DNA from 2 places in the Brevibacillus sp. DP1.3A genome. Region 2 is predicted to be linked to the other one. Evidence: a T-box and tRNA genes for the amino acid it is inferred to sense, from the RefSeq annotation. Region 2 holds a T-box; the other holds one or more tRNA genes.
The links. A T-box is a leader RNA that pairs with one kind of tRNA and senses whether it is charged. The one in region 2 lies ahead of thrS (threonine--tRNA ligase), so its partner is inferred to be a tRNA-Thr.
Positions count from the first base shown of each region.

Region 1 (16,604 bases), 1.1 Mb from region 2:
TACCGTGTGGAAGAACACAACTTTGGCGGAATCAAGCCAATGGACCCATTTGTGCGCCGTGAAGTGCTCTCTCATTTGGGCTACAAACGTACAAACTTTACGTACGTACATCCGTCCTGGCAAAATGACGGCGAAGCAGTATCCGGACTCGATCTGGGCTTCATGCCGACAAACGAAGAGCAAACGACCCTCGAAGCAGATCTGATCGTCACGTTCTTGAAGCGTTATTACGCTGTGCTTCCACAAAAGCCGCAGGCATGGCTCGACATGGTGAAAGACTTGGAGAGCAAAGAATCTGTGGAGCTGCTTCCTATCTAATCGCAAGACAACAAGAACCAACTCTCCTGTGGAGCTATGTTCACGGCTCCATGGGAGTTTTTCGTAGTAGGCTAGTCAGATTATTACGAAAAATACAAGCCATATGAAGAGGGATTCAAAATGAAAATCATCACCCTATGCGGGTCTACAAAATTCAAAAAGGAATTTGAGCAGGCGAATACGTATTTGACGCTCCAAGGAAACATCGTGATGAGTGTAGCCTTTTTCGAACAGAGCGAGGGCTTTGCGATATCACAGGAGCAAGCTGATCTACTCACAGACATTCACTTTCGAAAAATCGATTTATCCAACGAAATATTTGTCATCGATGTAGAGGGCTATATCGGAAGCAGTACAAGCAAGGAAATTGCGTATGCGAAAGAACAAGGAAAGCCGGTTCATTATTACTCCAAGAGTGGGATCAACGATGAAGTGATTGCCGCATTCTTTCTCTAACCAGAAAAATCAGAGGTGAAACAGGTGAAAGCTCAAAATCTAGCATCGATCTTCCTTTACATAGCCGTCATCTTTCACTTGCTAGGCATGAGTGGCTGGACTTCTGCAAAGCTAGCACAACCAATCGAACTCGCCATCCTCGCGCTAATGCTCCTGGCCATTTTCCTATTACGGAAAAAGAAACGAAAAAAGCGTCGGGCAAGAAGGTCTGCACCGGAAGTAGCAGTCATGCTTGAGCATGCCGAGGAAGGAGAGCCAGGCAAATGATTCACGACATCCACATGCAGGCGATTCTGGACGCTTCCCACGACGGGATCATTGCGGTCGATCGGGATTCCATTATTATCGGGGTCAATAAAAACGCGATGGAAATACTCGGTCTGCCTGGCAATATCGTTGGACAAAAAATTACCCGATATATTCCCAATTCAGATATGTTGAGAATTTTGGCAACGGGAAAAAAAGAGATAGGGGACATCGCGACGATCCTGAATCGACAAATTATCATCAACCGTTTGCCGATTGTCGTAGAGGGTGAAATCATTGGTGCGGTGTCCACTTTTAAAGAGATCACCGACATTCAAAAAATGGAGATGCGCATTCGCAAGCAGAGCATGGAGAGCGGCTTGGAAGCTAAATTCCGCCTGGAGGATATCGTTGGAGAATCTTCTGCGATCTGTGAAGCGAAGGAATGGGCGGAAACTTTTGCACGGACAGATGCGACGGTTCTCATCCAGGGGGAGAGTGGGACCGGCAAGGAGTTGTTTGCCCAAGGGATTCATTTGAGCAGCCAGCGTGCAACCGGGCCGTTCATCCCAGTTAACTGTGCGGCTCTCCCCGGCAATTTATTGGAGAGCGAATTGTTTGGATACGAGGAGGGCGCTTTTACAGGCGCGCGAAAAGGCGGAAAGCCCGGGCTATTTGAATTGGCCCACGGAGGCACTCTGTTTCTCGATGAAATCGGAGAGATGTCGATCTCGATCCAAGCGTTGCTCTTGCGTATTTTACAGGAGAAAAAAGTCCGCAGAATCAGCGGGGAGCGCATCGTCCCTGTCGATGTGAGAATTATCGCGGCAACGAATCGGGATTTGGAACGACTAGTGGAGGAAAAGCAGTTTCGCTCAGACCTGTACTTCCGCTTGAATGTGTTGACGTTAGAGTTACCTGCTTTGCGAGAGCGAATTGAAGATATCCCTCTATTGGTGGCATCGATCATTGGAGAAATCAAGGAACGGGAAAATAAAAGGCATCTGAAAGTCGAAGAGGCCGTTTTCCGCGTTCTCAAACAATACGACTGGCCAGGCAATGTACGAGAGCTGCGCAATGTGGTGGAAAGAATGGTCTTGCTCTGTAAGAATGACGCTCTAGGCAAGGAGGACACTGCTTTTTTTGCGAAGAAGCTGTATCAGCGACAATCTTACCGAGATCAAGAAGAGCGAGAAGCGGAAGTCATCCGAAAGGTTTTGGCGGAAACGAAGGGAAACAAGGGAGAGGCGGCGAAAATTTTGGGAATGGATCGGTCCACACTGTGGAGAAAAATGAAGCGCTACGAAAGGCTGTAGAAATTGATGCAACTGCAACATCAGCGATGCATGTTTGCAACAGAGTTACTCCGTTAATTGCTTAATTTACAGAAAATTAAAAACATATTTATTTGGCATGGTAGTTGCTTATTTATGGAGGACACAGCACATACGACTTTTACGAAGAGGCGAGGGGAGAGCATGACACCACAACCGATTATTCGTGTAGAAAATGTCTCGTTTGCCTATCAGGTTAACCAAGATCAACAAATTCCTGTCCTGCAGAATGTCTCCCTAGAAGTGTTTCCAGGAGAGTATGTCGCCATCATCGGTCATAATGGGTCCGGTAAGTCAACGCTGTCTAAGCATCTCAATGGAATTTTGACTCCAAACGATGGCGATGTCATCGTTAACGGAATTAACACGCGTGAAAAACAGCGAATTCATGAAGTGAGGAGCCGTGTCGGGATGGTTTTTCAGCATCCGGACAATCAGATTGTCGCGACGATTGTAGAGGACGATGTGGCCTTCGGATTGGAGAACATAGGGACATCTGCAGAAGAGATGAAAACACGAGTGGATTTTGCCCTAGAGGCAGTAGGAATGAGTGCCTTTCGCCATCGGCCGCCTCATCATTTGTCTGGCGGACAAAAGCAGCGGATCGCCATTGCGGGGATATTGGCGATGAAGCCACAATGCCTCGTCATGGACGAAGCGACGAGTATGCTGGACAGCTACGGTAGACAGGATATACTGGCAGTCGTTCGCAAGCTGCATCGCGAAGGAATGACGATTGTCACAGTGACCCATCACATGTCAGAGGTAGCAGAAGCAGATCGTGTCATCGTGATGGAGGGCGGCAAGATCGTATTGGAGGGTACTCCGCGTGAAGTATTTTCCCATGAGGAAAGACTTCGCGAGCTGCATCTGGATGTTCCAGACGCGAGTCGAATTGCTCATCTCGTTCACTCCGAATATAGCGAATTTACACCAGACCTCATCCACAATGAGGAAGTTGTCGCGGAGGTTAATCGTCTATACGTCAGACAAGCGGAGGCGAGTGGTTCATGACGCAATCGATCGTAAACGTGGAAAATCTATCTCATGTCTACATGCAGGGAACACCTCTCGAACATCGGGCTCTCGACCAGGTAACCATCCAGGTGGCAGAGGGCGAATGCCTGGCCATTATCGGTCATACAGGATCGGGAAAATCGACGCTAATCCAGCATTTTAACGGACTGATTCGCCCGCAGTCCGGTACGGTCATCATCAATGGAATGGACGTATCTTCACCCAAGATTGATATTCGTACGTTGCGCAGACAAGTAGGGCTCGTTTTTCAAAACCCGGAGGATCAACTGTTCGAAAAACTGGTTGGTGATGATGTAGCTTATGGCCCTTTTCGGATGGGGCTGCCTTTAGAGGAAGTGCGGCGACGCGTTCAGTGGGCGATGGACTTGGTCGGCCTTTCGTTTCAGGAGATGAAAGACCGTCCGACCTTTGCCTTAAGTGGCGGACAGAAGCGCAAGGTGGCATTGGCTGGCGTCCTTTCCTTGCAACCCAAGGTTCTCGTGCTTGACGAGCCAACAGCAGGGCTGGACCCGCGCTCTCGTCTTGAGCTGTTGGAACGCATCCGCCGTCTCAATCGGGAAGAAAAGCTAACGGTTATTTTCGTCTCACACAATATGGAGGAGGTCGCCAAGCTTGCTGATCGTGTTTACGTCATGGCAAACGGCAAATCAGTTTGCGATGGGACACCACGACAAATTTTTGGCAATCAGGAATTGTTGCGGCAGCATCATATCGGCACACCGGAATCGGTTGATATTTTATACAGACTCCGCGAGCAGGGCTACAGCATCGACCCTAGCGCTTTTTTACCTGAAGAGACAGCGATGGAAATTTTGAAACTGATGAACCGCTGAGGAGGGGGTCCACATGTCAGCAGAATTTGAATTGACGCGTAATATTACCATCGGTCAATATTTACCCACTGCTTCGGTCGTTCATCGTCTCGATCCTCGTTTCAAGCTTGGGGCTTTCGTCATCCTCATCTTAGCGATTGCCATCTGCGATACATACGTGGGTAACCTGTTTGCTTTAGCCATTTGTATCGGGATGTTTCAAATCTCGAAAATCCCCCTTCATTACGGCATATCCGGGATTAAGCCCGCTATTCCCTTTATCATTATTTTGGCGATCATGCAGTTGCTTTTTTACGGGGAGGTTGTCAATGGCGGAACCGTTTATTTGAAATACGGCTTCATCACGATCACGAGTGAGAGTGTACGCCTCGTCATTGTGTCTGCCATGCGCTTTGTAGAAGTGATTTTCTTATCGAGTGTCCTCACGCTCAGTACTTCTACGACGGAACTCACGCACGGAATGGAGCGACTGCTGGGGCCTTTGGAAAAAGTAAAGTTTCCGGTTCATGCGTTTGCATTGATCATCACGATTGCTGTGCGTTTTGTACCTACCTTCGCGATGGAAATGGAAAAGATGATGAAAGCACAAGCATCCCGTGGTGCAGATTTCGGTACAGGGGAATGGTGGAGGATCATCCAGAGAACAAAAGACATGTTTCCCATCATCATCCCGTTGTTTAATGTGGCGCTCTCCAGAGCGGAAGATTTGATCTTAGCAATGGAAGCCAGATGCTACACACCAGGTGCTGCACGGACCAGATACACCCAATACAAGGCGGTAGGCAAAGATTACGTCGCGCTAATCGTGAGCATAGTCATTTCTGCCGTCATGCTCGCCATACCTTGGTAAGGGAGACTAGCGGGAATTCGCCCGAGTAGGGCATTCCACATAAAACTCGTAAAAGGAGGAGTATGCATGGAAAAAGGCTTGACCGTTCGCAAGATTGTCATTGCAGGCGTTCTGGGCGCGATAGCGATTTTGCTCGGGGTGACACGTCTCGGCTACATTCCGGTTCCGACAGCAGCGGGCAATGCCACTATTATGCACATCCCGGCTGTTATCGGGGGCATAATGGAGGGCTGGGGCGTTGGTATGATCATTGGCCTTATATTTGGAGTCTCTTCTTTCTTAAATGCCACCGTTCCGCTTTTTAAAGACCCTCTTGTCGCCATCCTGCCACGTTTGTTCATCGGTGTGACTGCTTACTTGACCTATGTTGGTTTGAAAAACGTCAATCAGTACTTGGCGATTGGTGCCGCTGGCTTTATTGGGGCGATGACAAACACGATCCTGGTATTGGGCATGGCCGTTATTCGAGGATACATGACGCTCGGTGTAGCGACAACAGTTGCAATCACGAACGGCTTGCCAGAAGCAATTGTTTCGGTCATTGTTACGTTGGCTGTCGTTGCAGCTTGGAAGAAATTAGGATCAGCGGGCAGGCAAAAATCTAAAATTTCAGGAGACTTATAATGACCGGAACGATAGTTGACGTACCCGGCGTTCTCGTCGGGCATGCACAAAACGAAGAAACATTTACAGGATGCAGTGTGATTATGCTGGAAAAGCCATCTGTCTGCGGCGTGGATGTCCGGGGTTCTGCCCCGGGCACCCGCGAGACGGACCTCTTGGACCCAGTCAATCTGGTGAGTGTCGTCCATGCAATTTGTCTTTCGGGTGGCAGTGCATACGGTTTAGATGCTGCAACAGGTGTCATGCAGTATTTGGAGGAACAAGGCATCGGACTGGATGTTGGCTATGGCGTCGTTCCTATCGTTCCAGCAGCCGTCTTGTTCGACCAGGCTGTAGGCGACTATCGGGTTCGTCCGGATCGTCAAATGGGCTATGAGGCAGCACAGGCAGCAAGCCGTGAGACAATAGCACAAGGAAACGTCGGTGCTGGTACAGGTGCTTCAGTAGGAAAGCTGAATGGATTTGGGAACGCGATGAAGAGCGGGTTGGGCACAGCTTCCGTGATATTACCCAATGGACTCGTCATAGGCGCAATCGTCGCTGTAAATGCGGTCGGTCATGTCGTAGATCCGCAGTCAGGTACGATCATAGCCGGGCCGAGAGATGAACAGGGAACCATTCGGGATAGCATGGAGATAATGCGCCAGCAAGCTTTTGCTCCGATCCCTCCAGGTACGAACACGACAATTGCCGTAGTCGCGAGCAATGCCCGCTTGTCCAAAGCAGAAGCAAACAAAGTAGCGCAAATGGCTCACGACGGGCTTGCCCGTACGATCCGTCCGATTCACACCATGTACGATGGCGACACGATCTTTGCTGTTGCAACAGGCGAAGTAGAGACAAGTGTAGACTTGGTGGGCGCGTTGTCCGCAGATGTGCTGGCAGAAGCCGTCATCCAAGCGGTTAAGCACGCAGAAGAAGCAGGGGGACTGCCATCTTATCGCAGTTACTTCCAGGAATAGGTGTAACATAATTGGATGCAGAGGAGAGGATTGGCGGATGAATCAGGTGATATCCTTTGTTGACGAGCAGGAAGTTGTGCGCCTAACGCAGGAGCTAGTTAGAATTCCGAGTGTGTTTCGCCCAGATCAGGCAGGAGCGAATGAAGAGCGGGTCGCGCTATTTGTCGCCGATTATCTTCGCAATATGGGTTTGCAGGTCTTCTATGAAGAGGTTGTTCCAGGCAGACCGAATGTCATCGCTTTTTACGATTCGGGCAGGCCTGGCAAAACGCTTTTGTTCGAAGCCCATACGGATGTCGTAACAGAAGGGGACCGGGATGCTTGGAGCTACGACCCTTTTGGCGGGACAATATCTGGAGGACGTATCTACGGGCGTGGCTCCTGTGACACAAAAGGAAATCTGGCAGCCGCGATATGTGCAGTCAAAGCTATCCAACGATCCAAACAGTCTTTTACAGGCAAAATCCTCCTGTGCATCCCTTGCGATGAGGAGAGCATGATGATCGGGATCAAAGATTTTATCCGTCGCGGTTGGGCCAACAACGTCGATGCGGCGATCATCTGCGAACCAGAAGAAAATCAGCTCTGCATCACGCAAAAAGGAGCCATGAGAGCCATCCTTCGTACATTTGGCAAGATGGCGCATGGTGCCATGCCACTGACGGGAATCAATCCGAACACACGTATGGCACGCGCAATAGTCGCGTTAGAGGAGCTGGAACGCAAGGAAATGGCTCGTCTGGGAGAGCATTCGATGTTGGGATGGCCGAGTATCACTCCGACGATTTTGCAGGCACCGGTCAAAGGAGACGCCCAAATCAACGTCGTACCCGATCAATGCATGACCACACTTGATATTCGCACGGTCCCCGGGCAGGACCACCAGGAGTTGTACAAAGAAATCAGTGCCATATTAGAAGGATTAAGCAAAGAGGATGACAAGTTCAAAGCCACCTTGGAACTCATCGAAGAGCGTCCTTGGACCTTAACTGGCATGAAGGAAGAAGTCGTGACTTCTGTTGCGAGCGCCTATCGGGAAATCACGAAAAAAGAACCCGTATATAACGGTGTCCCAGGTGCGACAGATGGAACCTTCCTGCACAAAGCCGGCATTCCGATTTTGACGACAGGCGCCGGCGATCGCCACATCCCTCATCATGCTGATGAGTACGTAGCGATTGACCAATTGGTAGAATCCACCCAGCTTTTTGCCTTATCTGCATTGACGTTTTTGACGCAGCCAGTGCGAGCCTAATCACCTACAAAAGAACTCTGCTTACGCTAGCGGCAGAGTCTTTTTCTTCTCGTAAAAGAAGTTTTCTTAGTAAAAACTTGCAGAATCCATCTAAATTTTTTTACAATAGGTTTGTTACATAAGCGAAGAGGAGGCACGTGCCCATGAATATGCGCTGGAATTTGAACGTCTTGTATTCCTCGTTTGATGCGCCCGAATGGAAACAAGATTGGGAGAAGTTAGTACGTGAAATGGAAGAGATCAAAGGCTGGGCAGTTCAAAACTTGCAATCTTCAGAAGATGCAGTTGCGAAGATGGAGACATACATAACGATGATGACCTCCGTTCTGCAAACGCAGTTCCGCTTGTACGCCTACGGAGAGCTGACTGCAAGCGTTGATGCCAAGAATGAAGCAGCATTGCTCGCAATTGAAAAAGTACAGAATCAGGCAGTTGAGTTGGTTGAACCAGGCGTGCAGTTCCAAAAGTGGCTAGGAACGTTGAGCAACCTAGACGAGTTGATTAGCCAATCGGATCTGTTAGAGACACATCGCTTTATGTTGACAGAAATGTCAGACAAGAGCAAATACATGCTGAGCGAAAAAGAAGAAATCGTCCTGGCAAAAATGAAAAATACAGGGTCAAATGCATGGACAAAGCTCCATGAAATGCTGACGTCCACATTACTGGTAGACATTACAGTCGATGGCGAGCACAAACAGCTTCCATTGCCTGTGGTGCGGAACATGGCGAATGAAAAAGATCCGCAGCTGCGCAAAACGGCATACGAGGCGGAACTTGCCGCTTACAAAAAAATCGATCAAGCTGCTGCTGCCAGCTTGAATGGAATTAAGGGCGAGGTTATTACCGTAGCGAAGCTCAGAGGCTATGAATCGCCGCTGGATAAGACGTTGCAAGACTCCCGCATGGACCGCGAAACGCTCGAAGCGATGCTTCAGGCGATGCGTGAGAGCCTGCCATCCTTCCATCAATACTTCCGTACAAAGGCGAAGCTGCTCGGTCATGAGAGCGCTCAATTGCCGTTTTATGATTTGTTTGCGCCAGTGGGTGAGGCAGACATGCGCTTCTCGTATGAGGAATCCCGCGACTTCATCGTGAAGCACTTTGGTAGCTTTAGCGAAAAACTCGCCAACTATGCAGCACGAGCTTATGACGATCAGTGGATTGATGCTGAGATTCGTGAAGGCAAGCGTGGGGGGGCATTCTGCTACAACCTGCACATCGTAGGGGAGAGCAGAATTATGTCCAACTACACAGGCAGCTACAGCGATGTGAGCACAATGGCACATGAATTGGGACATGGCTATCACGGAGAATGTCTCGTAAACGAAGCATTCTTGAATAGCGAATACCCGATGCCAATCGCCGAAACCGCGTCCATTTTGTGTGAAACCATCATTGCCAATGCAGCGCTTGAACAAGCGACCTCCGAGGAAGCATTTGCGATTTTGGAAAATGATATTAGCGGAGCAAGTCAGGTGATCGTCGATATTTATAGCCGTTACTTGTTCGAGACTGCTGTATTTGAGCGCAGAACAGAAGGTGCCTTGTCTGTGTCCACTCTAAACGAACTGATGCTGCAAGCACAAAAGGACGCGTACGGAGATGGTTTGGATCCGGCAGCTCTACACCCGTACATGTGGGTATGCAAACCGCACTATTATAGCGCGGATTACAATTTCTACAACTTCCCGTATGCTTTTGGGCTCTTGTTCGCGAAAGGCTTGTACGCAGAGTATCTCAAGCGCGGGGAAGCTTTTGTTGAGCAGTACGACAAGCTCTTATCTGTTACAGGCAAAATGAGCGTTGCGGATGTAGCAGCCATCATGGATGTTGATGTACGCTCAGTCGATTTCTGGCGGAATTCACTCTCTTTGGTTGCAAAAGATATCGAGAAATTCGTTGAGCTCGCGTCTGCACGCCTGAACTAAATAGGAAGAACGTCCGCTATGTCATTAGCGGACGTTCAGAGTGTAGAGAAAGTCCCCTTTCGCAAAAAAGGGGACTTTTAGTGCCATTTTAGGGGGTACAAATATGTCTCCCCGCCCTCGTAAAACGCCTTAGAAGCGATTCTAGAAGGTCAAATTTTTTCTGCCCAATCCGCGAAATTCAGGATGGGGGTTTCTCGACAGCCTGAACGTCCGCTATGTCATTAGCGGACGTTTTTTATTCATCATGCAAAACGTTTTTGTGCGCATAGGGAACAGAGGGGAAGGAGAAAGTAAGAAAAAACAGATGAGGTGATTACGTGGTAAACGGATTGCAGTTACTAGACCTATTGCGGGAAACGGAGAACAAGATGCTGCATTTACATAGAGCCATCGACAGAGTAAGCAGCGAGCCGGATTTCAAGGAGTCTGTCAGTGTTCTTACCGTAGTCGTTCGTGATTATCAGCTTCAGCTCGACAAAATGAAGCAAGCGTTGGGCAAAATCGAAATCGGAGGGCAACAACAACAACAGCAGCAGCAGGCCCATAATACCGAAATACATTAAACACAGAAAAACAAACAGCCCTCGAACTGCTGCAAAGGCAGATAGGGCTGTTTGCTTGCTTTTATGTGTAGGAAAGCCTACTGGAAATTAGCGTAACGCTTCACTCCGTAAAACGGGTAGAGCTTATGCATGTATTCGACTTTGCCATAGCGAACATCTTCGCCATTCGCATGAACGATTGCCCCATTACCCAGATAGATCGCTACGTGGGACACGCGTCCTTTTCCAAGCGCATCGTAGAACAAGAGGTCACCAGGCTGTGCTTGATCCAGTGATACTTCTTGGCCGCCACGGAATTGATCTTCAGAAGTGCGCGGAAGTGTAACCCCAAGCTGTTCAAAAACGTATGAAGTAAAGCCACTACAATCAAAGCCATTCGGAGTAGTTCCACCTAAGACGTATGGTGTATTGAGTAATGGCTCAAAAATTTCCTTCATACGACCCAGATCTTCTGCATTTACCTCGGAAGGCAGCGAAACGGTAGAAGTGAGGTTTGGACTTAGGAACTCTGTAGCAACATATGCTTCACGATCTTCGAATTCGATTTTCGTCCATTCACTACCTGTTTCTACAACTTCTACAACGGAACCGATTCTTAGCTTGCCTAACACTTTTGCGTCAGTCGAAGGCTTTTTACGCACATTCAGCACGTCACCAGTGACGCGGGCCTTTTCACCGGCGGTTAGTTCTTTAGACTCAGTGGTAGCGTTATCATTCTGATTGACAGCTACATCGGAAGGAATGTCAGTCGCAATGGAGCCAGAAGTGTTTGCACCATGAATAGACAAAGTTTGTCCAATTGACAATCTATCATCATTCAGTTGGTTCCATTGGATGATTTGATCCACCGATACTTGATGCTCGCGAGCGATCTTGCTCAGCGTATCACCTGCTGATACCACATATGCCGATGAGGATGCATGGGCAGCAGTAGGCAGCAGAGTGAAGAGGGCGAGGAAGGTGAGTAGCCTCGAAGTCTTTTTCATGTCATCGTCTCCACCAATCTACTAAAATCTGCATATCTATCTAAAATTCTATCGGATTTTCGTTGGTAAATCTATGAAAAAAATAATCTTTCACTATTTTTTCAAAAACTATTGCATTAGGAGATAGAATCGTGCTATATTACAAAAGTCGCCGCAAGATGGAGACAAAAACTACATGGAGCTGTGGTGAAGTTGGAGTTCACGCCGGTCTGTCACACCGGAGGTCGCGGGTTCGAGTCCCGTCAGCTCCGCCATTCTATCTTTAGAATGTGCGAATTACATAGTTTCTCGCAATGTGCCGGTATAGCTCAATTGGTAGAGCACCTGACTTGTAATCAGGGGGTTGTGGGTTCAAGTCCTATTGCCGGCACCATTTTTATGCGGTCGTGGCGGAATTGGCAGACGCGCTAGATTCAGGTTCTAGTGGTGGCAACACCGTGGAGGTTCAAGTCCTCTCGACCGCACCATATCGTAAACAACAGGTTCGTAAATTGGCTGATGAAGCTAATTACGAGCCTTTTTATTTTTTCTTGAATGTTGAATCCTCCTCCATTTTCCATTACAATCACATTGTGATAATGAATCTCATTTTCATCATCACTTTTGATGATTCATAAACAAACTAGCAAGACAATGGAGGGGTAGTTGTGGAAGAACAGTTGGAGCTGTTTGATGTAACCATTATTGGCGGTGGCCCTGCGGGGATGTACGCTGCCTTTTATAGCGGAATGCGCGATATGAAGACGAAACTCATAGAAGCGAAAGAAGAGCTCGGTGGACGAATGTTGATCTATCCAGAAAAAATGATCTGGGATGTTGGCGGTGTACCACCACAACTATGTGAAAAGTTGGTTGCTAATCTGGTGGAGCAAGCGAAGACATTTGATCCCACCATCGTGCTGGGCGAGGCGATCATTGGACTGGAGCCACAAGAAGACGGCACGTACATACTCGTTGCAAAATCGGGGAGACGGCATTGGACCCGCACGATCATATTGGCTTTGGGCCGGGGTATTTTGAAAATGGCGAAGCTGGAGATCGAAGGAGCCGAGCGCTACGAGGTGACAAATCTTTATTATACAGTGCAGGAACTGGAGCCATTCCGTGGTAAGCACGTCCTCATCTCTGGGGGCGGGGACTCCGCGGTCGATTGGGCAAACGAACTGGTGCAAATTGCAGAGTCTGTAACTGTCGTGCATCGCCGTGATGTATTTGGTGGACATGAGCGGAATGTGAAGCGCATGAAAGAGTCATCTGCGATCGTTCGCACTCCATATGCGGTCACGCAATTGCAAAGCTCAGACAAAGAAACGATCGATAAAGTGACGATACGTCATCTGGAGACGGACGAGACGGAGCAAATCGATGTAGACGCCATCATCGTCAATCACGGATTGAAGGCCGATTTCACAGGGATTAAAGAGTGGGGCTTGGATATGGATGAGTGGAACGTGTTTGTTAGTCCTCGTCTGGTAACGAATATGCCAGGGATTTTTGCGGCAGGCGATTTTGCGAGCTTTGACAGCAAGATTACGTTGATCGCGGGAGCATTCACCGATGCTGCTGTGGCCGTAAACAGTGCCAAATTACACATAGACCCGGTAGCAGATCGGATGGCCTATGTTTCTTCCCATAACCAGCGTTTTAAAGAAAAGAACAAAGCCCTCGGGGTTATCGATGAGGATGACGAGTAGAACCTGATGTAGGACAAAAAGCCCAACATTTGCAGGTTGATTGTCGCTTTTCCCATACGTTACATTGTTAGAGGCAACGTGTAATAACAATGACCGTCTATATAAATAGGGAACTTCGCGTCAGTAAACCGATCAACAAATGTGGGAGAGGAAGTAGAAATGAAAAAAGTTCGGCATTGGCCGATCAGTATGGCGACAGTGGTCCTCGTGTTCTCGCTCGGTATGAACTACGCGCCTGAGCGTGCAATGGCGTTACAAGTGGATCCGTTATCTCCTGCTCTCGAGTTGCAGGAAAAGCAACAGGAAAAGTATGTGGAGAAGATGGACCTCAAGGAAGAGGAGGTTCTCGGCTTTTACTACTCATCGATGAAAGACAGCACAGATGCGCGTAAACATAACATCAAGCAAGCATTGAGCAAGCTTCATAATGAAAAAATCAAGCCGCAACAGGTGTTTTCTTTCAATGAAATAGTGGGAAACTCGAATTTGCCGGAGGATGGGTGGCAAAAGGCTGGGGTTATTCAGAACGGCCAACTCGTCGATGACTATGGAGGCGGGATTTGTCAAGTTTCTAGCACGCTTTACAATGCAGCTGCTGAAGCGGGGATGATCATGATGGAACGGCATAACCACAGCAAATCAGTGGGATACGTGCCAATGGGTCAAGATGCCACAGTAGCGTATGGCTATAAGGATTTTAAATTTACCAACTTGTATGATTTTCCTGTGAAAATCAAAGCAAAATCATACGATGACGAACATGTTGTGATTGCGATCATACGTGCGTAGCTTAGAAGGAATAAAGGGGGCATCCTATGGATGAACCCTGTTTTTTTCGGTATTTTGTCAGGAAAAAAATGGATGGTCATTTAGTTTTGAGTCATGCATTCCTGACCATACTGTTTTAGAGGGAGGTGCCGTGATGTTCGTTCAGGTGACAGGTGATTCACACAATCAAGAGGTTCTCGTCATGGGAGAACGGTTAGATCGCCAGCAGGATGGTTACTATCTTTTGCCTGGGAGGCTTGTCCACGCATTGAAGCCACATGATTTGCCGGTAGGAATCCCATTCAAGCTCTCAGGTGCGCTGCCCTCTGGCTACGGGTTTTATCGGGAGGACTCTGTTATTTTTCGGCGGAGGAATGATACTCCCTCCCTGTGGATTGATGTTACTTCTACATATATGGTTGCTGAATGGGATGGTTTGTTCTCGGTAGAAGCGACGGTTGAAGCCCGAAAGCATGTCGTGGAACAACAACAGCAGTTTGCGTTTGTCCTCTCCGAAGCGACAGAGCAGCAAGTGATTTTCCATTACGAGTTTTCCTGGAGCACTGAGAAAGAGATGGACCTGGAGAGTGCGTTGGAATCCATTTGTGATACCGTGATTGAAGTAGAAGCAAGAGGGAATGCCCGTCTTTGGCCTGGCTATCGTAACTGCATGGAAGAGGGCGAACAAGACAAGCTGTAATACGCCGTGCAGCCATGATATAGTGAAAAAAAGAGACAGCCACCAAAGGAGAGGACAAAATGGAGTCAGTCAAAAATGTTTACTGTATCGGTCGCAACTATCGATTGCATGCTGCGGAGTTGGGGAACGATGTGCCAACCAAGCCAATGATCTTTGATAAACCAACACATGCGCTTGCAATGGCAAATGGCGAGGCCATTGAGCTTCCGGCATCGCGTGGAGAGCTCCATTATGAGGCAGAGCTTGTGATTCACATAGCGAGACCGTATGAGGTTGGAGCTACACTTGACGATATGATTGACAAAATAGCACTCGGGATCGACTTTACTTTGCGGGATGTTCAGAGTGAACTGAAGAAAGCGGGGCATCCATGGTTGTTGGCAAAAGGGTTTAAAAATTCAGCAATTTTGACGTCTTTTCATCCTTTTCCTGGTATCCATGAGCTGCACCAAACCGATTTCTCCTTGCTGAAAAATGGAGAGCAAGTGCAACGCGGCAATCTCCGTGATCTGATTTTTGATTTGGAAACCATTATTGCCTATATTTCCGAACATCTAGGCCTGGAACAAGGGGATATCATTTACACGGGGACGCCAGCGGGGGTAGGACCTGTTACGGATGGAGATGTCCTCACTCTCAACTGGGGAGAAGAGACCTGGGGGCAGTTTACGGCGAAAATGAAATAGGTACGAGTGGAGAACCATCTTCTGACAGAAACATGCAGAAGATGGTTTTTGTTTGGAGTTCGGGCCAGCAATATAGCCGTTTTTTGCGACGAAAATCACCTTTGATACCGTTTTGTAACTTTTATGGTTCCATGGAACTAAGAGGTAGCAACCACCTACGTTACACCGTGTTTTCAGACTAGTCCCATGCTACCAATTCCATCATTGGAAAATTTTACGGTCTTATCCTCCTGTTTCCTCCTGCGCTATTCTGTCCATGTACCCAAGACGGGTGCCACAACATGACAAGGAGGAAAAGAAAGTGACGAAACGAGATTGGGTAATGAAGTCAACAGTAGCAGTCATGCTGAGTACGTCCCTGTTAATGGGTGGTCAAGCTGGAGTAGTGGCCGCTAAGACACAAGATTCAAAACAGTCAGAGGTTGCAAATATTGCTACTTCTTTGATCGGGAAGGATTACGAGTACAAAGCAAAGGGACCGAAGCAATTCGGATCAGCGGAGCTGGCTACGTATGCGTACAAACAAGTAGGGATTTCCATCGGGAGCACAATCTCTAGCCTGTACAAGACTGGGACTAAAGTATCCGAAAAAAGCGTGGCGCCAGGAGATTTGGTGTTCTTCGCCTCTAGCGGAAGCGGCAGCCCAACTTTTATGGGAATATACATAGGCAGTGATCAATTCGTTTATTCTTCGAAAGGGGAAGACGAGGTAGTTGTAAAAAAATATTCGAAGTACAGTGACAAATTTGTAGGGGCTCGTCGTGTTATTGATTCCTCGGGGAATACGCCTAGCAAGCCAGAACAGCCTGTAAGCAAAACTGCCGATCAGGTCATTAAAAATGGTGAAAAGTATATGGGCACAAAATACAAATACGGCTCAAGCAGCAGTACGACCAATACATTCGACTGCTCTTCCTTTACACAGCGCGTGTTTAAAGAAGCGGGCATTACATTGCCGCGCGATTCCCGCCAGCAATCTACTGTGGGGAAATCTGTTTCCAAGAGCAATCTGCAAAAAGGTGATCTGATCTTCATGAAGGCATCGGTAACCAGTTCTTCTGATCGGATTACACACGTAGCTATTTATGCAGGGGATGGGAAAATCCTGCACACTTACGGTAGTCCTGGTGTGACTTATTCCAAGTACGATGGAACGAATTGGGAAAAGCGCACAGTTCAAATCAAGCGCGTCATTTAAGCATCAAATCCATTTCAGCTCTCGTGCATTCGCATGGGAGCTTTTGTACTATATATGACGCTTGTTCTCACAGATCGTTTCGCGTCAATTTCTGCCAATATGGCAAAGGGAATCATGCCGTTCTCCGTTCGCTGAAAATGAACAACAAGAAATATGTTGTAA
Region 1 covers NZ_CP085876.1:3,932,744-3,949,347, reverse strand. The annotation lists gene HP399_RS17820 (GNAT family N-acetyltransferase) at 1-318, shown strand, start outside; gene HP399_RS17815 (DUF4406 domain-containing protein) at 439-774, shown strand; gene HP399_RS17810 (hypothetical protein) at 799-1,041, shown strand; gene HP399_RS17805 (sigma-54 interaction domain-containing protein) at 1,038-2,336, shown strand; gene HP399_RS17800 (energy-coupling factor transporter ATPase) at 2,499-3,368, shown strand; gene HP399_RS17795 (energy-coupling factor transporter ATPase) at 3,365-4,225, shown strand; gene HP399_RS17790 (energy-coupling factor transporter transmembrane component T family protein) at 4,239-5,075, shown strand; gene HP399_RS17785 (ECF transporter S component) at 5,142-5,699, shown strand; gene HP399_RS17780 (P1 family peptidase) at 5,699-6,661, shown strand; gene HP399_RS17775 (M20 family metallopeptidase) at 6,699-7,916, shown strand; gene HP399_RS17770 (M3 family oligoendopeptidase) at 8,060-9,847, shown strand; gene HP399_RS17765 (hypothetical protein) at 10,165-10,410, shown strand; gene HP399_RS17760 (C40 family peptidase) at 10,488-11,396, opposite strand; tRNA gene HP399_RS17755 (tRNA-Asp) at 11,574-11,650, shown strand; tRNA gene HP399_RS17750 (tRNA-Thr) at 11,694-11,769, shown strand; tRNA gene HP399_RS17745 (tRNA-Leu) at 11,777-11,863, shown strand; gene HP399_RS17740 (NAD(P)/FAD-dependent oxidoreductase) at 12,044-13,090, shown strand; gene HP399_RS17735 (VanW family protein) at 13,250-13,879, shown strand; gene HP399_RS17730 (hypothetical protein) at 14,013-14,558, shown strand; gene HP399_RS17725 (fumarylacetoacetate hydrolase family protein) at 14,618-15,244, shown strand; gene HP399_RS17720 (C40 family peptidase) at 15,546-16,442, shown strand.
Region 1: it has a tRNA-Thr gene. The T-box ahead of thrS (threonine--tRNA ligase) is inferred to sense a tRNA for this amino acid. The anticodon was not compared.

Region 2 (16,604 bases):
CTTCTGCGATGGCTTCGGGGGATTTATCCGTCAACAGACGATTGAGTGCATTCGGCAAGATCTCATGGAAAATTCGCTTGTACACATCATCGTGAAAATGATGCAAGTCTCCTGACTCGCCGATGTTGTCGAGAACCAACCGGAAAAACTCGGTATGCTTGGCCTCTTCAAAGAGGAAGGTTGTCAAATACATTTCTTCCTCCAATCGCCCTTCCTCTGCAATGACCATGATCAAAGGTAAAAGATCGAGGGTGACAGCCTCTTCCCCACCAAGAAAACCAGCAATTCGTCCCAAGGTTTCTTCCTTCTGCTCCAGATTCATATTTGCGTAATCTTCGCGGTCTTGCGTAAAATCAATGTCCTGCGGGTTCCAAATGCCGTATCTCTTCGCTTTTTGATACAATTGGTACGGCAGTAGCTCCTGATTCAATCCTTTTTGGCTGGTCGAAACAAAACCATTCCTCATCCCCATCCAACCTTTCCTTTTCTCATGCGCCTTCTATTCCGAACGAATGAAAGAAGTCATGTAATTGTTAATTTATCCCAAATCCATTCTTTACGCTCCGATCAGCGGTTTGATAAAATGAAGGCGCTGTATGTAGATTATAGGTCAGACTGAACGATCGTTCATATCCCCAAAAATCAGGGGGTGTTCATCACTCAAATGGAGGTGGCAATCACTCCATGGTCAGTCCAGAGCTGAACATGTACATCGACCGAATCGAAGAAACAACATTTTATGAGGAGAAACTGGTGCTTGCTGTACGCGGCTTCGTGGATCTCTTTCCTTTCATGGGAGCCATTCTGTGCAATTACTCGACGCTCAGTCAAATGGGTGAGGGACTATGGTCGATCCTCGACCAAGAGTTATGCTCCATCCGCGATATACGGGTGGACATGCGCAATATGCCCCTCATCCAGCATGCGATCCGTGAACAGAAAGCCGTCCTGCTAGATTCTGAGGCGATTCGTCAGTTCCCGCCCAATTTAGTGTATGGCGCCCCTTATGCGCTCATTCTCCCCATCAGCTATGGGCCTAACGTACTCGGCTACGCCGGTATTTCCTGGCATCAGGATGGCTGTTCCGGCATCAACCATCAATTGGTACAATCCTTAAGCGCATACTGTTTGATGCTGGGCAAAGTATTGGCAACCGACTCCCTTCGCCCTAAAACCGTCAAGCTTTCACGCCGAGAAGTCGAAGTCATGCAGCGGATGTCATGGGGCGAAAGCGTTAAGGAGATGGCAGACTGGATGGGAATTAGTGAGTTTACCGTGCAGGATTACATCAAGTCTTCCTTAAAAAAGCTCGGTGTGCAAAATCGCGCACAAGGTGTGGCAGACGCTATTCGCCAGCGAATCATTTGTTGAATAGAAATAGAAAAAAACAACCGAATGTGATCTCGGTTGTTTTTTCTTTGACTTAAACTTCCATTTCTACGTTCTGATTTCTACCACGTTTCTCGGTGCTGTTCTCGTCCGTTGAATCTCCCTGATTTGAGAAGTGGTCATGAATTCAAATGCTTGACACTGTCGGACTGCTACCCCACGTCTGCGAAAACGAATACGACGAGCTTCAAAGTTTCTGCCTGCCCATAGGCTTACTCGTAATTCTGCCATGCCACTTACCTCCTTCTATCTTTGCTGTAAGATATGACAAGGAGATTGATAGCGTGTGGACAGGTGTAGGATGCTATTCGTTTGATTTTGCTATCTAGACCACAACAAAAAAGCCAACCTTGCCCTCAATCGGGAAGATCGGCTCTTCTATTCAAAAATTAAGCGTTCAGTTTGCTTTTTGCAACTGTTGCCAGTTCGTTGAACGCAGCTTTGTCGTTAACAGCCAAGTCAGCCAGCATTTTGCGGTTAACTTCGATGCCAGCAACTTTCAGGCCGTGCATCAAACGGCTGTAGGACAGACCGTTCATGCGAGCTTGCGCGTTGATACGAGTGATCCACAGTTTGCGGAAATCACGTTTCTTTTGACGACGGTCACGGTATGCATACAGCAGGGATTTCATAACCTGCGCATTAGCGGATTTAAACAGGCGATGTTTGGAACCGAAGTATCCTTTCGCCAGCTTCAGGATTTTCTTATGACGACGGCGTGTAACAATGCCACCTTTTACTCTTGGCATACTAAACTCCTCCTGGTCTTTCCAGCATGGCGGCCTACTGCTAGGCGCTTAGGGAGCTCATGCTGCGTAATGGTGTGTAATAAAGAAAAACTTACATGTAAGTGAGCATTTGCTCAATACGTTTTTGATCGCCTTTGGAAACGAGTGCAGCTTTGCGCAGGTGGCGCTTAGCTTTCGTCGATTTGTTAGCGAACAAGTGGCTACCAAACGCACGGTCGCGCTTCAATTGGCCGCTTCCAGTCTTTTTGAAACGTTTCGCAGCGGCCTTGTTGGTTTTCATTTTAGGCATCTGAAAAATCCTCCTGTCTAAACTACTATCTTACTGCTTTTCCGCTTTCGGAGCCAGAATCATGATCATGCTGCGACCCTCGATCTTCGGCTTGCGCTCAGGCGTAGCGAGATCTTCACACTGGGCAGCAACACGTTCCATAACGCCTAGTCCAATTTCGGAGTGGGTGATTTCACGTCCACGGAAACGGATCGTACACTTCACCTTGTGTTGATCCTCCAAGAACTTGCGGACGTTGCGAAGCTTTGTTTGAAAATCGTGTTCCTCGATGTTAGAAGAAAAACGCACTTCTTTCAGCTCGATGATCTTCTGGTTTTTACGCGCTTCTTTTTCCTTTTTCGCCTGCTCGTATTTGAACTTTCCATAGTCCATGATACGGCATACAGGCGGCTTGGCTGTAGGAGCAACGTTTACCAGATCCAATTCAGCTTCCTGGGCAATGCGCAATGCTTCCCTAAAAGGTACGACTCCCAATTGGCTCCCGTCAGCACCGATTAAACGGACTTCACGGGCTCGGATCGCTTCGTTAATTAACATTTGATCCTTGCTAATACTTGCCACCCCCGTCAATTTCGAGAAGGAACAAAAATATGCGAACGCAATCTGCGCCCGCACATATCTCACCTAAGCAATTTCATCAGATCCGAGGATCCTTGCGTAAGAGTTACCTGTCAACAGTCGTATACGACGTCGACCCAGGTGAGAAGCTGTGCGCCTCTGCTTGTTCTCGAAGTATGAAGTGTTTATACACGCAACTTATATTACAAGGTAGCTTGGGTTTTGTCAAGGCTAATACCTAATTATCCCCCGATATGGGACATTTCAACCTTATCACGCTTGGCGAGACCAGGCGTTTCACTTAGTCGTTCCTCCGAGTAGCGCACGTCGCGCCGCTCCCAGATCGCACGTATCAGCTCGCGAATCTCCTCATCCGTGCGTCCATCGCGGACTGGCTCGCGCAAATCATCTCCGGATGAAGCGAAGAGACAGTTGTACAATTTCCCTTCTGCCGACAGGCGAGCTCGCGTACAAGTGGAGCAAAAAGCTTGGGTCACCGATGAGATCAACCCGATCTCCTGGTCCGATCCCTCATAGCGATAGCGAGAAGCCACCTCTCCATAGTAGTTCGCTTCAGTCGCTACCAACGGCATCTCTTCATGGATCATGCGCACAATTTCACGGGAAGGTACGACTTGATCCAGCCGCCAGCCGTTACTGTTTCCCACATCCATGAATTCAATAAATCGAAGGGTGTGCCCTTGCTCACGGAAGTACCGTGCCATCGGCAAAATATCTTGATCGTTGACTCCGCGTTGTACCACCATGTTGATCTTGATCGAAAGCCCGGCATCTGCCGCAACACGAATCCCTTCCAGCACGGTATCGACCTGATAGCCTCTACCGTTCAACATCCCAAAGCGCTCATTATCCAAGCTGTCTAAGCTGACCGTGACCCGATCCAGACCTGCTTCTTTTAGTGCTTGCGCATGGCGGGACAAGAGAGAACCGTTGGTCGTCATCGCAATATCTTGAACGCCTTCCACTTCACGTATCATTCGAATCAATTCAGGCAAATTTCTGCGCATTAATGGCTCTCCGCCGGTAATGCGGATTTTCCCGACCCCAAGCGAAGTAAAGATCTGGGTCAAACGGGTAATCTCCTCAAAGGTCAGCAACTTACTTTGCGGCAAAAACTCAAAATCCGGTCCAAAAATTTCGGCAGGCATGCAATAACGACAACGAAAGTTACATTTATCGGTGACAGATATTCGTAAATCCCGGAGAGGACGGTTCCGCAAATCAAGCACTTTTTCTGGCATAGATGTTCACTCTCCTTTTATCGCATTTCGACTTAGTACCAGTCTATTATCATAAATCGAAATAGCCAAATTTTCAAACGTAAACCGCACATTGTGTCATAAATGGGACCACTTTGCAAAAAAAGAGTACGAATACCTCCCGACATTCGTACTCTTTCCGTTATGCATTCTTATATCTTAAATTTACTGATCATTCTTTCCAGTTCACGAGCCATATGATTCAAGGATTCAAATGAAGCGGAAAACTCTTCCATAGTGGCCAATTGTCCTTTGGAGGAAGCAGCCAGATTTTCAGCATTGTGCGCTGAAATCCTTGCAATTTGAGCAGTCTCGTCCACAGATGCTGCTACTTGTTCCGATCCAGCGGACATCTGTTCAGAGACAGCAGATACCTCCTGAATTTGATCGGTTATCTGTTGAATTTCTTGTAAGATGCGTTGGAAGGCTTCTCCTGACTCCAGTACAGTAGACAATCCATCCTGAACATCTTGATTGACTGAATCCATCGCGGTGACCGCCATGGTCGTATCTGCTTGGATCTCCTGAATGAGGTTGGCGATTTGCCGAGCAGACTCATCAGATTGTTCAGCGAGTTTTCTCACTTCATCTGCTACGACAGCAAAACCTCGTCCATGCTCTCCCGCACGGGCAGCTTCGATGGCTGCATTGAGAGCAAGCAGATTCGTTTGGGAAGCAATTCCCGTAATCACATCAATGATTTGCACAATTTCTTTGGATCGCTCACCCAATTGCTTGACTACGGATACGGAATGTTCCACAGAGTCACGGACGGAGTCCATTTGCTGGATAGCTTTTTGGATGGACTGGTTTCCTAGCTGCGCTTCATCCGCCGTACATGTAGATGCTTCCGAGATGATGGAGGTTGTTTCCGCCACACGCTGGATGCCGATTGACATTTCTTCCATCGCTCTTGCGGATTCTTCCGTACCTCTGAGCTGATTTTGCGCCCCGCTCGCTACCTCCTGTATGGTAGTAGATATCTTGTTCGTAGTATCTACATTGTCTGCCAAGCGAACCGATATGTTGTCTGACGAAGTAGAGAGGGTGTTAACCGCTTTTTGGACTTCCCGAATGAGTCCTTGGATGGATACTTGCATCACCTGAATGCTCTGACCAAGCATGCCGATTTCATCTTTTCTTTCCAAAAGGTTTTTGGGCAATTCAGCAGTAAAGTCACCACGTCCGATCTGGGCAATCTGGTCAACGATGGCAAGCAATGGCTTGGTGAATTTGTGCGAGAAAAGAACGGAAGCGACAACCGCTAGTAAGGCAAACAAAATACTTAACATCCCGATGATGAAACCGATTTGATGGGCTTCAGCAGAGAGCTCAGCTTTTTCAATAAACGAAATATATTTCCAGCCAGTTTTGTCTGAAGTAAAGACGTTCGCCAAATACTCGGTATCGTTCATCGTGACCGCAAAGCTGCTGGGGGTATTCTCTGCGATAGCAGCCAATTCAGGAATTTGCGTATCTTTCAGTTTTTTCGAATTGAGCTCGGGGTTCTTCGGATTAGCCAAAATCGTTCCGTCTTTGCCAACCAGCATGAGATAACCCGTTTTCCCAATCTTAATTTCTTTCAAAATGTCGGTTAGCCCTTTTAAATTCACATCCAGTCCAACGACGCCCAGTGGTTCACCCTTGTCATCCTTTAGCATCGTCACGTTACTGATCACGATACTGTTGTCGCCCAAATAGAGATACGGATCTGTCGTGATCACTTTTCCGGGATTCTCCATTGGGGTTTTGTACCAATCCCTTGTACGCGGATCGTAATTCGGAATGACATCATCTGTCGGCCACTGTATGTATCCTCCGTATTTTGTCGCTAAATAAATAAATGCAGTATTCGGATGAGAATCGACAAATCGTAGGAAATCTTTAAAAATGGCCGCCTCTACCCCGCCATTTTGCAGTGGGGTATGCTTGGTTTTGGTTGGTTTGTCCATATACGTCGTGATAGTGTTATCTGCACTTTTTAATAAGGGACTGCCTGCTATCAGGTTTACGTTTTCACGAATCGAGTCGAAATACAAGTTAATCGCGTTGTCTACTTGAGCCACTTCTTTTGTCGAGGATTCAATAAAATAAGTCTGGATTCGCTCCTCCATACTGACATATACAAATGAGCTAATCACTCCAATCGGGATTAAAATAATGGCAAGAAATGCTGCTATCAGTCTTTGCTTGATGCTTACCCGCATACGTATCCCCCGCAGTTCTTCTTGATGTCCATAAGAACAATTACCCTACATCCTTTTCCCGTTCTTTTTTCCAAGTAAACGTATAATGAAAAAAGCCGCCCAAAACTTCAGGGCGGCTCTACTTCTATACGCTTTTACTTCATTTCATTGATTTCAGCGCGGATTTTTTCTACAAACGCATCCACTGTCATCGCGCCTTCATCGCCCACTCCGCGTTTGCGGACGGACAGTGTACCGTCAGCCACCTCTTTTTCACCGATGACCAGCATGTACGGGATTTTTTCAACTTGTGCTTCACGGATTTTGTAGCCGATCTTCTCATTGCGGCCATCCAGCTCTACGCGAATGCCAGCTTGTTGCAGTTTTTCTCTTACTTGTTCTGCATATGGCATATGCACTTCGCTGATGTTCATGATGCGTGCTTGGATCGGAGTCAGCCAAATCGGGAATGCACCAGCGTAGTGCTCGATCAGGATACCAATGAAGCGCTCCATGGAGCCGTACATCGCACGGTGCAAAACAACTGGACGATGCTTCTCGTTGTCTTGACCGACATAAGTCAGGTCGAATTTCTCAGGCATTTGGAAGTCCAGCTGGATCGTTCCACATTGGTGACGGCGTTTCAGAGCGTCGGTAATTTGGAAGTCGATCTTCGGTCCGTAGAACGCACCGTCTCCGTCTTTGATTTCATAGGCCATACCGAGCTCATCCAACACTGTTTTCAGAGAGCTTTCTGCTGCTTCCCATAGCTCATCAGAGCCCATGGAATCTTCCGGACGAGTGGACAGAGCCACACTGTATTCGAAGCCAAATACCTTGTAGATGCTATCAATCAAAGTGATCATGCCTTTGATTTCGCTCGCGATCTGATCAGGACGAACAAATACGTGCGCGTCATCCTGGCAGAAGGTACGCACCCGCAGCATTCCATTCAATGCCCCGGAGTACTCATGGCGGTGAACTTGCCCGAACTCGGAGTAACGGATCGGCAGGTCGCGGTAGGAATGCATCTCGTTTTTATAGATCAGCATGTGACCTGGGCAGTTCATTGGTTTCAAGGCATAAGTCGCGTTGTCTACTTCAGAGAAGTACATGTTCTCTTTGTAATGATCCCAGTGACCAGATTCTTTCCAGAGACGCTCGTTCATGAGGAACGGAGAGCGCACTTCTGTGTATTGTGCCAATTGTTGCAGACGGCGGGAGAATTGCTCCAGCTCGTTGCGAACAGTGAAGCCTTTTGGCAGGTAGAACGGCATACCTGGTGCTTCCTCGGAGAACATGAACAGTCCCAGTTCTTTACCCAATTTGCGGTGATCGCGCTTTTTCGCTTCTTCGATGAAGTGCAGATATTCATCCATGTCTGCTTTTTTCGGCCAAGCTGTACCGTATACGCGTTGCAGAACTTGGTTTTCTGCTTTTCCGCGCCAGTATGCACCTGCCACGCTCATCAGCTTGAATGCTTTGATGAAGCCAGTGGACGGCAAGTGCGGACCACGACAGAGGTCGAAAAATTCGCCTTGCTCATACATCGTGATAGTCGCATCCTCTGGCAGGTCGCGAATCAGTTCCAGCTTCAGGTGATCGTTCAGTTCTTGGAAAATCGCAGTTGCTTCTTCGCGGCTTACGACTTTGCGGCGAATCGGCAGGTCTTCCTTCACGATTTTTTCCATTTCTGCTTCGATTTTGCCCAAATCCTCTGGGGAAAGGGAAACTGGAATATCCATGTCGTAGTAGAAGCCATCTTCGATCACAGGACCGATTCCGAACTTCACTTCAGCGCCGTAAATGCGTTTTACCGCTTGAGCGAGCAAGTGAGCTGTACTGTGGCGGTATACTTCCAACCCGTCGGCAGAATCGAGGGTAACGATTTCAATCGCTGCGTCATCTGTGAGTTCTGTGTACAGATCGACAACCTTGCCGTCTTTTTTACCAGCTACTGCCTTTTTCTTCAGGCTAGAGCTAATGGAGCCTGCGATGTCTTCGATAGTAATCCCAGCGTCGTATTGACGAACGGCTCCATCTGGGAAAGTAACATGAATTTGTGCCACTGTGGATTCTTCCTTCCTGTATCTTGTTTGGTTGAGAAAATAAAAAAACACTCATCCCCAAAAAGGGACGAGTGTGTTCTCGCGGTACCACCCTACTTCAAGTCTGTTCACAAAAACAGACTCCTCATTCCATGTAACGGTATTTAACCGGCATACCGATAGTAAAAGCCTACGCTTCGTTCCCGGTAGCTACTCGAAGGTGGTAGATCAATAACAGTTCGCAGCGAGCTTCCAGCCTGTGACCCGCCTCTCTAGAGCGTCCTAACTATTGTCCGTGTCCTTCTCATCGTATTTATAAGCGCTGTAAAGTTGTTGTTGCTATTATAGTTTAGAGGGATTATTCCCGTCAAGTACACGTCGCTCGGATAGACAAAGCGAACAAGAGTGGCAAGTAACGAGCCGACTGTCAAAAATACTGCGGATCGTCTGTGCAAGCCCAGGCTTTTCGGAAGCCATATGGAGCACGATACTCTCAGGAGCCAGTGTAACCAAAGCACTGACCAAATAATCCTCGTCCCTGCATTTTTGTTCGTCCATGTTCAGAACGGTATCCAACTGTTCAAGCCAAAGCCGATCCCCTTTTTTATCATAAAGATGGAAAGGTTTGTCCACACTAGGAACGACATGAACGACTTCCTGCTTGGTTTCCTGTACAGCAATGAAATAGCGCAACAACTCGACAAACTCTTGGTATTGCTTGTCTTCCAGATATTCATCAATGCCAGTTTCCACGAGTTCGAATAGCTCGTTCCAATGTTCCTGTAGTCGAAACCGGACGAAGCCCAAGACGTTGATTGTTCTCTCCCACTCCAAATAGGTGAAAACGTTGCGATATACGTTTGCCTTGCGTGTTGTAGCCGTTAACAGTTCCCTGCCATCAAGCTCGACTTCTTGGCACATACGTTGAATATAAGGAAAAATCTCTGCCCACTCTGTCTCCATCTGTTCGGCAGCGAGTAAGTCAGCGGCCATTTCTTCCATAATTTTCGGTTCCTTCACCTGAATGACCCATTCGGCTAATGTAAGAGCAACGAAGGCTCTCGCCCACTCGATGGTCTGCGCGTCATACTCAGTCTCACACCAGCTTTGAAAGTAGAACAAGAGGTATCCATTCTCTTCTTGCTCCCTGTATGTAATGCGCACCGGTGCAGTGTTGACCCGCTCCGTCATCTCATTTACGATAGCCCGATACGTGTCACAATGCTCAGGGACATTCTCCAGCAATACGCGAAACGTCTGCATAACCATCCCCCCAACCGCCATTGTAGTTACAGTATATGTCCCGTCAGGAGCGATATACTTTTAAACGGTTGGAAACTCAGGGAAGGTTGCAGGTAAAAAGTTCCTGATTAAATAACCAAAAAACGCTCCCCTGCCGATTTCCCTTTGTTAGGAGGTGGGGCAGAGAAGCGTTTTTTTGGTTTATTAGTTTTGCATGACAAAATCACGTTCTGCCATCTCGCCGTCTTTGAAAACGCGCAGAATGTCATACTGTGTGTTGCGCTGTGCAGGGATTTTGCCTGCGCCGCGAATGAGCTCCAAAATTTGGTTCGTGTTTACCTTGTACGTACATGCCGCTGCGGAAACAACGTTTTCTTCCATCATCGTTTGACCGAAATCGTTCGCTCCATAAGAGAGAGAAAGCTGACCGTAATGCGGGCCCATCGTCACCCAGGAGGATTGGAAGTTTTTGATATTATCCAGCATAAGGCGGCTGATTGCCAGTGTTTTCAAGTATTCCTCTGGCGTATTGTTGACAGCCTTCATGTTGGTGTTGTCCGGCTGGAAGGTCCAGACGATAAACGCTTTGAAGCCGCCTGTCTCATCTTGTGCATCACGAATTCGCAGAAGGGACAGTACACGCTCTTCCATCTCTTCCCCAAAACCAATTACCATGGTAGCTGTACCTGGCAAGCCTGCACGGTGTGCGGCTTTTTGAGTATCAATCCATTCAGTCCAAGAACCCTTCAAGCGGGAAATCTTCTGACGTGTACGATCATCGAGGATTTCGCCACCCGCTCCCGGCAAGGAATCGAGACCCGCTGCCTTCAGCTCTTTCAGCACTTCCTCGACAGACATGTTGGAAACTTCCGCGATTTTCATCACTTCCGCTACAGACAGAGAGTGCATCGTAATATGCGGGAAGCGCTGCTTGATCTCACGCAAGAGGTCAGTATAATAATCCAGTTTCAGATCCGGATTGGTACCGCCTTGCATCAAGATTTCTGTACCGCCAACGTCCACGGTCTCCTGAATTTTTTGGAAAATCGTTTCTTTGGGGAGAACGTATCCTTCAGAAGAGCCCGGGCGACGGTAAAAGGCACAAAAACGGCAATACGTGTCACATACGTTCGTGTAATTGACGTTGCGACTGATGACAAAAGTCGCAATCGGTTCTGGATGATGCTTTTGCATGACCAGATTGGCGTAATGTCCGATCTTTTCGATTTCATTGCTCGCAAACAAAGCCAGACCGTCTTCGAGACCCAGTCGTTCACCTGCGAGAGCACGTTCCAATATAGAATCGATCATAAGGATCACTCCTTGTACCATACGTAAATTCCATCCCACATCATAACACAATACCAGGACATCGGCTATAGCCCGAGGTGCTGGCAGATTCGCTCCATACGCGAAAAAACCCTGCAAGAGACAGGGCTTGGAATCGCAATGATTCTTATTGTTCTTCATATCCGATCTGTTCGTATACTTCTGGCTCCCAGTAAATCACGGTTTGCGCGAGTGGCAAATTCGTTTCGCGTGCTCCGTTTGGTTGGCCATTAAAATAGATGATTTCTGTTATGGCTACCCGATCACCACGAACGTCAATTTCCCCAGACAATTGCAAGTTAGTCCCGTTTGGCGCATAGAAAACGACTTTTCCCGAACCCAATGTTTTCATTGGTTCCTCCCATGATGTTTGTCCTGTTTCCCTACATTTTAGTGGATAATCTTTCCTAGCGTCAATGAAAAAACAAGGACTTCACTACCAATATTCGACCTAGGATACACTCATTGGACCACGCTAATAACCATTTTACTGGCCCAGCGATTCCCACTCGACATCTAACTTCAGTTGTGGTCTTTCTTTGGACAAACTGGCATAGGATAGCTACAATAGAAAAAACCTTCTAAGGAGATGCTCATGCTCGAACATATCACACAGCTATTCATGCAATATGGGATGTGGGGACTTGTTGCCATGGCATTTTTGGACTCATTTATTAGTCCGATTCCTCCGTTTTTTATGCAAATTGCGATGAGTCTGCTCGATCCAGGCTCAGCGATTCAGTTTGCAACAGTAGCCTTTACTGCTTCCGTCCTCGGCGCCCCCATCGGATTTTTGTTGGGGAGATGGCTGGGAAAACCACTTTTGCACAAGATTCTCCCTGAAAAATGGGTGATTGTAGCGACGGAAAAATTCGCAAAAAACGGGGATGCTGCCGTACTGATCGGAGCTTTTACCCCCATTCCTTTCAAGGTTTTCACTGTGCTCTCTGGCGTATTCAATTACTCGCTGACCAAGCTGATGTTTTATGCGATCATCGGGCGGGGATTGAAGTTTTATTTGATTGGCACCTTGTTTTATTTGTACGGAAAACACGCAAAGGTTCTGATCGATGAATACTTTGAGATCACGCTGCTGGCGATCGCAACAGTGGTTGCTGCGATCTGGTTTATTTGGAGTATGCGCCGCAAGCGGTATGCGTAAAAATCAAAAGCGCCTTCGCCACCTCAATAAGTGGTCTAAGGCGCATTTTGATTTATCGGGTCTGAACAATAGCGGACTGTTGGGCCCAATCTTCAACGCTGACAAACTGATATTCCACCAGTTGGGTAAAGAACTGTACATCCAGCAAAGAATCGGCTTGAATCCCCCGCTTTTCTTGTGAATGGAAATGCTTTTCGGCATACAGCTTTGCCAAAATGTATTTGCGGGCATTTCCCTCACGCGTCACCTGATCCTCTGCTTCACTGACGATGCATGATAAGGTGTACAAATCTACCATATGGTCCGCGAGCGTTTTTAATTTGTACGTTACATAATCGTGGGTCTGTTGCATGAGATAGGCGATATTTTCCTCTAGGATGGCCAGTTCTGTCCGAATCAACTCGGCGTACGTCTGTGAAAAGGCATGCTTCCAGCCAGCTATGCGCTCCCGAAGCAATCTGCTAAACGCTTCGTGGCTGTTTTCTTTTTGCATCACACGCAAAATATCGAGTGCGAGTATATTCGAGGTGCCTTCCCATACGGTCAAAACTTGCGCATCACGCAACAGACGCGGTGTTACGTATTCCTCGATATAACCGTTACCGCCATGAATTTCAATTGCGGTATGAGTCGATTCGACAGCCTCTTCCCCTGTACGATATTTCAGCAAAGGAATCAGCAGGCGAGCAAGCGCGTTATCCTCTTTGCTCGCTGAATGAGACTGCAAGCGATCATAAACAGCAATCATATCAAACACCGCACCCGTGCTGACCTCCGTATCCATTAAGAGGCTCACCAGCATTTCTTTTACCATCGGGTACTGATCGATTGGATTCCCGAATGCACGACGTTGCTCGGCGTAATACCTCGCTTCGTAAAAAGCTCGACGCATGATCCCGATCGAAGCAATCGCGTTGCAAATGCGAGACAGATTCAGGGCTTCTGCCATGTACTTGAAGCCGTTCTGAGGCTCCCCGATCAAATAGCCCTCTGCTCCGTTCAACAGTATCTCCGCAGATGGTACGGCGTTGACGCCCAGCTTATCTTTCAGGCGGCGGACCTGGATGTGATTGCGTTCGTTGTCAGGCTTTATCCAAGGCACCAAAAACAGTCCGAGCCCTTTTGTCCCCGGTTTCTCCTCATCGATTCTCGCCAAAACAGTCGCAACAAATGCTCCAGCATTGCTCGCAAAAAACTTTTCTCCTGTCAATCGGTACACACCAGGCCGACCTGTTACTGGCTCTGCTACAGTCAAATTCGCACCGACATCCGAACCACCCTGTCTCTCCGTCAGCCAAGTAGCCCCTTCATACAGGCGAGTGCGATCACGAGAGGTCAGTCCTGTCAGGTACTGCTCCTTTTGTTCTTCGCTGCCATAGCGGTCAATTAAATAAGCAGCTGACATCGACAAGGTGACAGGGCAATAGAAGCCCGGCTCAGACTGACTCACGAGATAGCCCATGAAAAAGGAATAGCTATACGGCGCTTTTCTGCCCAACTCAGGAATGTCTTGATACAAGTAGCTGACGATGCCTGCTCCGTAAACTTCTGCTATTGTTTCCTTATAGCCTTCATTGGTAATGATCTCAGAAATGTCCTCGCCCAGTCGATTGTACTTGCGCAATCTCGGCTTTCCTTCTCTGTCTGTATAGGCGGCACGCTCATCGATGGGTCCTGCCACTTGCGTACCTAACCAGCTCAACTGCTGTCTGGCCCATTCATGCATGGAAGCAGGGAGATAACGTTCCAGCAAATAATCGAGGTTGGGATCTGCTTTGAAAAAGTTTTGCGCCTGTGGCGTACGCGGGTGCGGGATGTTGTCGCTGTATGTTCGCTGATCGATGCTCGTTTGCAAATCACTCATCGTAGTTCCACTTCCTTTTGGGAACTGACATCACGCAATACATGCTTCAGGACTTTTCCGCTCGTGTTCCGCGGCAGCGCAGGAACGATATTCACCTGTCGCGGGAGCTTGTAATCGGCGAGATGACCACGCAAAAAGCCTTGGATTTCCTCTAGCCACTCTCGATTGGTATCAACTCCTGGTTTCAGAACCACATAGGCCGTAACCGTCTCACCCCACTCAGGATGTGGCAAACCTACAACAGCTACCTCGCCAATCGACGGATGACGCTCCAACAACTGCTCGATTTCCTTAGGGTAGACGTTTACCCCGCCTGTAATCATCACGTCTTTTTTGCGATCAATCATCCACAGAAATCCATCCTCATCCACGCGTGCAATATCACCAGTGTACACCCAACCATCGCGTATGGTTTCTGCTGTAGCCACTGGATCGTTGTAGTATCCTTTCATTGTCCCTTCTCCGCGCAAGCGAATTTCGCCCGCTTCGCCACTGGCGCATCGCTCTCCTCGCTCGTTTACAACCTCCATTTCGGCGAACAATACACCTCGATTGCCTATACTGCCGATTTTGTCCGGATGCTCTCGATGCAGAAGACACATTCCGGTCGGCCCTGCCTCCGTCAACCCGTAGACGCACGCCAGTTTATTGCGTCCATAAGCCCCTTCCATAACCGAAGCCATCTCTTTGGACAGAGGAGCCCCGCCATACATCCAATGTTCGATGGAAGACAAATCGTACGCCGTAAACTCGGGATGCTTCATCGTCAGCAAATACGCCACTGGCGCTCCGAAGAAATGCGTAATCCGATGCTGCTGCACCAAATCCAAAAGAAGCTGCGGCGAGAAGGTCAAGGCCATTACCTGGGTGGCGCCAAGCATAAGCCCTGCAATGAAAAAGAGATGGAGGGGAGCCGAATGACTCAGTGGCATCAAATGCAAAATTCGCGAATGATGAGTCATCGTCAGTTCAATCGACATCATTTTCGCGACAGTCAATAAGCTTCTATGTGTATAAAGCACCCCTTTAGGGCGTCCAGTCGTACCAGAAGTATACAGGATGCTGACCTCGCTATCTTCGTTCATGTTCGCCAAATAAGGCTGCGAAGAAAGCGCCTTCATTTTATCAAAAGACACGTCATTGGCATCCCAGTCAGCGATTCCATGCCAATTCCCTTGACTCACACCTGTTTTGATTGCCACAAGCTGTGGCGTTTGAAGGACCCACTCATTCACGATAGGTACGAGGGCATCATGAACAAGAAGTGCCTTTGCACCGGCATGTTCACATATATGTCGTACTTCTTCTTGGGTTGAGCGCGCATTGATCGGTACGACGAGGGCACCACTACGAATGACGGCGACGTAAAAAATGGCAAACTCCGGGCAATTGGGCATCAGCATGACAACCCGATCCCCTTGCTCGATGCCAAGCTCTTGCAAATGGCAAGCCCACTGAGTAGAGCGTGTGTCCCACTGTGAAAAGCTGATCTCTACATCTCCTGCAATCAGCGCGGACTTGTCAGGGTATTTCCTTCCGTTTGCTGTGAGCAGAGCTGATACGTTCATCGTTTCTCCTCCTCATTTTCTTCAAGCAATTTTTGTTCAAAGTTTTGCTTGTAGACGAGAATGTCTTCTCTCAGTTGTCGGAGTTCCATGATTTTCTCGTCGATCTCAGCCAGCTTTTGGTTGCCGTACTCAATCGTTCGCATAAGCTGCGCACGACCTGAACGGTCCTCGTCGAACAGCTCAATCATTTCGCGAATCTGATCCAACGAAAATCCGAATCGCTTCCCTCGCAGAATGAGTCGCAGCCTGGCACGGTCCTTGCGGTTATAGTGCCTGCTTCCCTTCTCTGTCCGACTGGGAAAAATCAAGCCGAGCTCTTCGTAGTACCGAATCGTTCTGGTGCTGACATCTAATTGTTGAGCAAGATCAGAGATGGTCCACGATTCTTCCTTCTGTATTCCTTCTCTGCTCATGTCCAGCGCCCCTTACTTACATTTATAAAATTCACAATTTACCGAATAAAATGATTGTAACTGCCGTTTACGTAAACGTCAACTTGATGAAAATTTATCGGGCCAATCACCAATCTATTATTCGCCCATATATTGTTATTGTGATTTTTGTGGAAGGAGGTGAAGCAATGGCCGTCATCAAAGCGAACTCCAGTGATGTCGATATGCTTGCCAGACTGATTCGGGCCGAGGCTGAGGGTGAAGGTGAGTTGGGTATGTTGATGGTTGGCAACGTTGGGGTAAATCGGATTTTAGGTAACTGCCTTGACTTCAAAAACATTCGCAGCATGCGTGACATGGTCTATCAATCTCCGGGAGGATTCGAAGCGATCCAGAAGCCGTATTTCTATCAACGGGCCAGGGAAAAAGACAGAAGACTGGCACAGCGCGCAGTCAATGGAGAGAAAACCCGCCCCGCGAGCAACGCATTGTGGTTCTACCGTCCTGCCGGAAACTGTCCTCCTACTTGGTGGGATCAACAAAACTCC
Region 2 covers NZ_CP085876.1:4,983,809-5,000,412, forward strand. The annotation lists gene HP399_RS22795 (R2-like ligand-binding oxidase) at 1-472, opposite strand, end outside; gene HP399_RS22800 (helix-turn-helix transcriptional regulator) at 685-1,371, shown strand; gene HP399_RS22805 (hypothetical protein) at 1,438-1,620, opposite strand; gene rplT (50S ribosomal protein L20) at 1,779-2,138, opposite strand; gene rpmI (50S ribosomal protein L35) at 2,230-2,427, opposite strand; gene infC (translation initiation factor IF-3) at 2,458-2,964, opposite strand; ribosomal protein L20 leader region at 3,006-3,156, opposite strand; gene moaA (GTP 3',8-cyclase MoaA) at 3,228-4,247, opposite strand; gene HP399_RS22830 (methyl-accepting chemotaxis protein) at 4,418-6,472, opposite strand; gene thrS (threonine--tRNA ligase) at 6,607-8,520, opposite strand; T-box leader at 8,581-8,816, opposite strand; gene ytxC (putative sporulation protein YtxC) at 8,842-9,762, opposite strand; gene mqnC (cyclic dehypoxanthinyl futalosine synthase) at 9,946-11,052, opposite strand; gene HP399_RS22850 (hypothetical protein) at 11,198-11,422, opposite strand; gene HP399_RS22855 (YqaA family protein) at 11,666-12,232, shown strand; gene HP399_RS22860 (acyl-CoA dehydrogenase family protein) at 12,285-14,096, opposite strand; gene HP399_RS22865 (class I adenylate-forming enzyme family protein) at 14,093-15,664, opposite strand; gene HP399_RS22870 (MerR family transcriptional regulator) at 15,661-16,077, opposite strand; gene HP399_RS22875 (cell wall hydrolase) at 16,245-16,604, shown strand, end outside.